2 regions of the Macrococcus bovicus genome follow, and region 2 is predicted to be linked to the other one. Evidence: riboswitches for the same ligand, from Rfam matches in the RefSeq annotation. Region 2 holds a riboswitch; the other holds the start of a gene.

Region 1 (3,535 bases), 820 kb from region 2:
CCATCGCGATAGTGTGTTCGATATATTTATCCAGGTCAAGCAGACTGAAGACGTGCTCGAACATCGGGTCCACTGAAAACTGTGACTGATCGACGCCGTGATAAATATGCCCTTTCCAGTAATAAGACTCGAGCAGATAAACGCCGGTGCGTGTCATGACGAGATGGGCGAGTCGTTCTGTCCGCTTTAAATCACGGCCAGGCAGGAAGATATTAGCCAGCACATGCATATCTTCCGGACGGATGCGTTCATTGCGCACGAGACGATCCTTCAGCTGGATTAATGTGAAGTCAGTCAGATATTCTCCGCCGTCTTTTGTCAGCAGCTTCAGACTGTCAATCTGTGTCGCCTTCTCCGACAGCTGATGATTCAGGTCTTGACGTTCAGCGTCGAAGGCTTCCGCCTGCGCTGCCTGTTCTTTAGCAGCCTGTTCTTCAAGCGACGCGGCTAAGGACCGGCGCTCTGATTCATGACGTGCTGCCAGCTCTTCCTGTTCACGTTTACGTTTTGCGTTTGACATCAGCCAGAGCACAAGAAATACAAGTGCCAGTACAGCAAGTGCAATCAGCCCATAATGCAGGGGGGTTAATTCAGATAAGTTCATAGATCTTCTCCTTCTTTATTGTCTTATTCATATTATAAAGAAGTTCAGCGGGAAGTTCAGTAATTTTCATAGATAAATGAGCAGAGACTTGCACATAAAAACTGCTTTCATCATTAAAAAGTTATTTTTACACTGGACCGATCTACTCATTTCACAAAAATAGACAGGAAGCCTCTGCTCCCTGTCTTTATAATCGTCTATTATTTCGCTAAAGCTGCTTTCAGTGCCTCTGCTTTATCTGTCTGTTCCCAAGGCAGTTCAACGTCTGTACGACCGAAATGGCCGTATGCTGCTGTCTGCTTGTAGATCGGACGACGCAGGTCAAGCATCTTGATGATACCTGCCGGGCGTAAGTCGAATGTGCTGCGGACTGCTTCCACCAGTTCTACTTCAGAATAGTCGCTTGTACCGAACGTATCCACTGAGATTGAAACCGGATGTGCGACCCCGATTGCATAGGCAAGCTGAACTTCTGCTTTATCTGCAAGGCCGGCTGCTACGATGTTCTTCGCAACGTAACGTGCTGCGTATGCGCCTGAACGGTCAACTTTCGTTGCATCCTTACCAGAGAATGCACCGCCACCGTGACGCGCATAGCCACCGTAAGTATCCACAATGATCTTACGGCCTGTTAAACCGGCATCCCCTTGCGGTCCACCGATAACGAAACGGCCAGTCGGGTTGATGAAGTACTTCGTTTCCTCATCGATTAATTCAGCCGGCACAACTGGTTTGATGACATGTTCTTTAATGTCAGCCTGAATCTGCTCAAGCTCGATTTTCTCGTGGTGCTGAGAAGAGATGACGATAGTATCCACACGTTTAGGCTTGTTGTTCTCATCATACTCAACCGTTACCTGTGTCTTACCGTCCGGACGTAAGTAGTCAAGCGTACCGTTCTTACGTACTTCTGTTAAGCGGCGTGCAAGTTCGTGTGAAAGTGAAATCGGCAGCGGCATCAAGCTCTCTGTTTCGTTGCAGGCAAAACCAAACATTAAGCCTTGGTCGCCGGCACCGATAGATTCGATGTCTGAATCCGATAAGTCTTCACGGTCTTCAAGCGCACGGTCTACACCTTGTGCGATGTCAGGTGACTGCTCGTCAATCGCTGTCAATACAGCCATCGTCTGATAGTCATAACCGAATTTTGCGCGGGTATAACCGATCTCTTTAACTGTTTCACGCACGACTTTCGGGATATCAACGTAAGTAGAAGTCGTGATCTCACCGGCGATCAGTGCCATACCTGTCGTCACTGATGTCTCACATGCCACACGTGCTTTCGGGTCTCCTGTCAAAATAGCGTCTAAAATTGCGTCAGAAATCTGGTCCGCAATTTTATCCGGGTGTCCTTCTGTTACTGATTCAGAAGTAAATAATTTACGATCTGCCATAGATAATTCTCCTTTTATATATATGATTACGGTTCAATCCATAGAAAAAAGCCTTTCCCTACAGTTAAGAGAGAAAGGCTCGACAATACAAGTCCATTCACTCTTATCGTTCAGATGAGATCTGCAAACGGTTTGGCACCTTACTCAAAAGGTTGCTGGGCTTCAAAGGGTCCATGTCCCTCCACCACTCTGGATAAGAGAATCCGCAAGTAAGATAATACTAAACTTTGTGTAAACCGTCAACATGTTTAACTAAAAACTCAAAATGTACTATTTTTATGAATTTTCTAACATTAAATATGTGAGATGGCATATGATTTTCATTATGCTATACTAATGAGTGAAAATGCTTACATCAGCATATCAATCATCTAATGGGGGATTATTAAATGAATGAAAATTACGTGGCAGAAATCAATCAGCTGCTGGAAAAACCGTCTACACTGAAACAGTTATCACGTACACAGTTAATCAACGAAATTATTCAGAATAACGAAGGGGAACTGACTGAGTCAGGCGCCATCCGCACTGAAACCGGTAAATATACAGGCCGTTCACCGAAAGACCGTTTCATCGTGCGTGAAGCAGAGACGGAAGATAAGATCGACTGGGGTGCTGTCAACCAGCCGATTGAAGAGGAAGTCTTCCTGAAGTTAGTCGATAAAGTGCTGAACTATTTAAATAACAAGGAAAAAGTCTATGTCTTCAACGGCTATGCCGGCGCAAGTAAAGCCTCACAGTTAAAATTACAGGTTATCAACGAACTCGCTTGGCATAATATGTTTGCCCGTACCATGTTCATCCGTCCTGAAACAAAAGAGGAAGGCCTGGCTATTGATCCTGAATTCACGATCATCTCTGCCCCTCACTTCAAGGCAGACCCGGCAGTAGATGGCACAAAATCAGAAACCTTCATCATTACAAGCTTCAAACATAAGATCATCCTGATCGGCGGAACTGAATATGCCGGCGAAATGAAAAAAGGGATCTTCGGTGTCATGAACTACTACCTGCCGGTGCAAGGCATCATGAGTATGCACTGTTCAGCGAACGTCGGTGAGAATAAGGACGTTGCCCTCTTCTTCGGTTTATCAGGTACAGGTAAAACCACATTATCAGCAGACCCACAGCGTAAACTGATCGGTGACGATGAGCACGGCTGGAACGATGAAGGGGTCTTCAATATCGAAGGTGGCTGCTATGCCAAAACGATTGATCTGACACGTGAGAAAGAACCGCAGATCTACGATGCCATCCGTTACGGCGCTATCCTTGAGAACGTCAAAGTGGAAGAAGACGGGACACCTGACTATTCTGATAAATCTCTGACAGAAAACACACGTGCCGCTTATCCAATTGATAACATCGACAATATCGTCCTGCCGTCTTATGCAGGACATGCTAAAACAATCATCTTCTTAACAGCAGATGCATTCGGTGTACTTCCTCCAATCTCTAAATTAACCAAAGAACAATCGATGTATCACTTCTTAAGTGGCTTCACATCTAAACTTGCCGGAACAGAACGCGGCGTCAC
Region 2 (3,535 bases):
TCTCTTACTTTAACAAGCAACAGTCGATCGTCTTCTATATAAACAAGTGCTGCACAGTTGATATCAGCCATTTCTCTTCACCCTTTCACTTATATTATAGCAATAAAAAAACCGAAGTCTTAGACAGACTTCGGTGTATAATGCCTCCACCCAGAATCGAACTGAGGATTCATCATTACCATTGATACGTTATGCCACTTAACTATGGAGGCGAAACTATCTTCTAGTCTAATGAATTTCCGCGCGAATTTCAAGTTCCTTTTTCAAGATTTAATCTTTCCGGTATCGATTCATCAGTTCAGGCGGGATATGGCAGTAATCCTGCGGGAATTTAGCCAGATGATCCTGATGTTCGTCGGCACTCGGAATATAGTGGGTGAGCGGCTTCACCTCAACTGCAATCTTCTCCCGGTCCGGACGACTCTGAATATAGCGTGCAGCCAGAGAGAGATGGGCAGGATCTTCGCTGTAGACACCCGTCCGGTACTTCTCTCCCACATCTTCCCCCTGCCGGTTGACGCTATACGGATCGATGATCATGAAGAGGTGGTCAACCAGCGAAGTCACACTGATCTTGGCAGGATCAAATGTCGTCTTCACACATTCCGCATAGCCGTCATACGGTCCTTCAAGTGCCGAACTGGTTCCATTCGCTCTTCCCGCTTCTGTACAGATGACGCCTGGAATCGTCTTGACGAAGGCCTGCACGCCCCATAAACAGCCGCCTGCCAGATAAAGTGTCTCCATCATGATAACCTCCTTTATTTCCTTTAAGGGTAACATATTTTTCACGGCGACAGTCTCCTCAAATGATGGACAAAGTCGAATAGACATGAAAAATGACACCTTGCGAGGTGTCATTTGTCTGAATAGCAGGAAGACAGAGAAAACGCCTGTCCTTATCTGCCCGCAAAATACTCTTCAGCAATCTCTTTCACCCATTTGAGCTTCGCCCACTGTTCGTCTTCAGTAAGCAGATTGCCTTCCTCTGTAGAAGCAAAGCCGCACTGCGGGCTGATACTCAGACGTTCAGCAGGGATGTATTTCGCTGCTTCATCGATACGTTTTTTGACTGCTTCCTTCTCTTCAAGAGCCGGGAACTTCGAAGTGATCAGACCGAGCACCACATGCTTATCACCGCTGACTTTCTCCAGCGGCTCAAATCCCCCTGCGCGCTCCGTATCATATTCCAGATAGTAAGCATCGACATCTTCCCGGCCGAACAGTTCATCTGCCACTCTTGTGTACGGCCCTTCACTTGCCCAGTCTGACTGGTAATTGCCACGGCAGACATGCGTGTTGATGATCAGGTCATCAGGTGCCTGATGGATGACGCGGTTATTAATCTCAAGCAGCTCTGCCTTCAGCTCATCCAGTGGGATGGTCGAACCGTTCCCTTCCCCGTGAATCTTGCGTGCCGTCTCTTCTGACAGATGGATACCCCAAGAACAGTCATCCAGCTGCAGGACCTTAAGCCCTTCACTGTACAGGTCATCAATGACTTGTTTATACGTGCTGACAATATCATCTATCACAGCTGCCCTGGAGGAATATACCGCTTCCACTGATTCCTTGACGCCAGGACGTGTCAGCTCAACAAGCAGCTGAGCAGGTGCAGGGATGGTCTGTCTGACCGTCAGATGACCAGGCGCGTGATCCCGTACAAACTTGAAATGTTCGACAAACGGGTGATGATCACCGGAGATTCTGTCTACAAACTTAATACTGTCTTTTCTGGTCTCAACATGACGGAACTGATAACCTTGGTCCAGTAACTGGCGCTCAATTCCGTTAAAGCCGAAGAAGAAATCAAGATGCCAGTAGCTTCTTCTGAATTCACCATCCGTCACAGTCGTATAGCCGAGTGCTTCAATCTTATTAATCAGCTTGATGATCTCCTGGTCCTCTACTGCTGTCAGTTCCGCCTGAGAGATTTCTCCACGTTCGAACTGAGCGCGTGCTTCTTTCAGAATCTCCGGGCGTAGAAAACTGCCTACATAATCAAATTTCGGTTGTGTCACTGTTTTATTTACTGTCATCTATAATTCCTCCCCTGTTTTGAGTCAGTTGTCTTCTTTTGGCTTCAGTTGTCGCATAAAGGGTCAACATGTCATATTCCATAGCAAATTAAAAAACCCCACACTCCTTTACTGGTTAGTAAAGGGTGAGGGGTCTGCCCACGGTACCACCTTTATTCGTCCAGCCATCACTGACTGCACCTCAGCAAGTACACAGATGTATACTTTGACGTTGATAACGAGCGCCAACCCTCGGACATCACCTACTCATTCACATTTTCAGCTTGCAGCAAAGAGGCCATTTTTCATCACAGTTCTTTTGCTTCATTTCACCACCAGAAGCTCGCTGTCAAAAAGATGCTGTCATTACTTTTTCTCTTTTTCGCTTTCAAAATATTAAATTATCGTCAGTATATAGAGCAGATTTTTATTTGTCAATATTTTTAGAAAATTTAATATTGTCAAAAAATAGTTTGACATGAGGGTTCGAGCTGATTATGATTAGGATTAATTAAATATCACTTATCCAGAGTGGTGGAGGGACTGGCCCTATGAAACCCGGCAACCTTTTCAGTAAGGTGCTAATTCCAGCAGGTATATCCTGAGAGATGAGTCTGTGCGTGTGCACTTATCCCCCTCTGGATAAGTGTATTTTATTTTATCTTTAAGGAGGATCATCACTATGACTCAATACCACTTCGAGACACTTCAGCTTCATGCAGGACTGCCTGACAAGAACGATGCCAACGCCAGAGCTTTACCGATCTATCAGACCACTTCCTTTACGTTTGATGATACGACGCATGCTGCCAATCTGTTCGGCCTGAAAGAAGCCGGCAATATTTACAGCCGTCTGACGAATCCGACCACTGCCGCCTTCGAAGCGCGTGTAGCAGCCCTTGAAGGGGGGACAGCAGGCCTCGCCGTCGCATCAGGCATGGCAGCCATCAGCTATGCCCTGCAGGCTCTGGCAGAACAGGGAGACCATATCGTTGCAGCAAAGAGCCTGTACGGCGGGACACACACGTTACTGACTCATACATTCCGTAAGTACGGGATTGCAGTCACTCTCGTTGACACGGAGGACCTCACGGCTGTCAGAGAGGCCATCCGGCCGAATACGAAGGCACTCTTCGTCGAGACCATCGGCAATCCTGAAGGTAATATAGCAGATATCGGCGTGCTCGCTTCCCTGGCAGATGAATACGAGATCCCCCTTGTCGTCGATAATACCTTCGCCTCGCCTTATCTATGTCAGCCGCTCAGACACGGCGCCCACATCGTCGTGCATTCAGCCACCAAGTTCATCGGTGGCCATGGCACGTCCATCGGTGGTGTCATTGTAGAAGGCGGGACATTCAACTGGGCGAACGGCAAATTCAGAGGCCTGACTGAACCGGATTCTTCATACCATGGCCTGAAATTCTATGAAACATTCGGTGACGTGGCATTCACTGCCAAAATCAGAACGACATTGCTCAGAGATACAGGTGCAGCGCTCTCACCTTTCAATGCAT

What was found. Region 2 has a riboswitch for S-adenosylmethionine ahead of QSV55_RS01850 (O-acetylhomoserine aminocarboxypropyltransferase/cysteine synthase family protein). Riboswitches for the same ligand answer to the same signal wherever they lie in the genome.
Region 1: another riboswitch for S-adenosylmethionine. It lies ahead of metK (methionine adenosyltransferase); the one in region 2 lies ahead of QSV55_RS01850 (O-acetylhomoserine aminocarboxypropyltransferase/cysteine synthase family protein).

The regions. Positions count from the first base shown of each region.
Region 1 is NZ_CP128470.1:1,536,600-1,540,134, forward strand. Features, by position in the region: gene QSV55_RS08365 (nuclease-related domain-containing protein) at 1-604, opposite strand, end outside; gene metK (methionine adenosyltransferase) at 805-1,998, opposite strand; SAM riboswitch class I at 2,099-2,198, opposite strand; gene pckA (phosphoenolpyruvate carboxykinase (ATP)) at 2,388-3,535, shown strand, end outside.
Region 2 is NZ_CP128470.1:274,971-278,505, reverse strand. Features, by position in the region: gene QSV55_RS01870 (NUDIX hydrolase) at 1-71, opposite strand, end outside; tRNA gene QSV55_RS01865 (tRNA-Thr) at 142-212, opposite strand; gene QSV55_RS01860 (peptide-methionine (S)-S-oxide reductase) at 271-747, opposite strand; gene QSV55_RS01855 (5-methyltetrahydropteroyltriglutamate--homocysteine S-methyltransferase) at 900-2,039, opposite strand; SAM riboswitch class I at 2,538-2,633, shown strand; gene QSV55_RS01850 (O-acetylhomoserine aminocarboxypropyltransferase/cysteine synthase family protein) at 2,701-3,535, shown strand, end outside.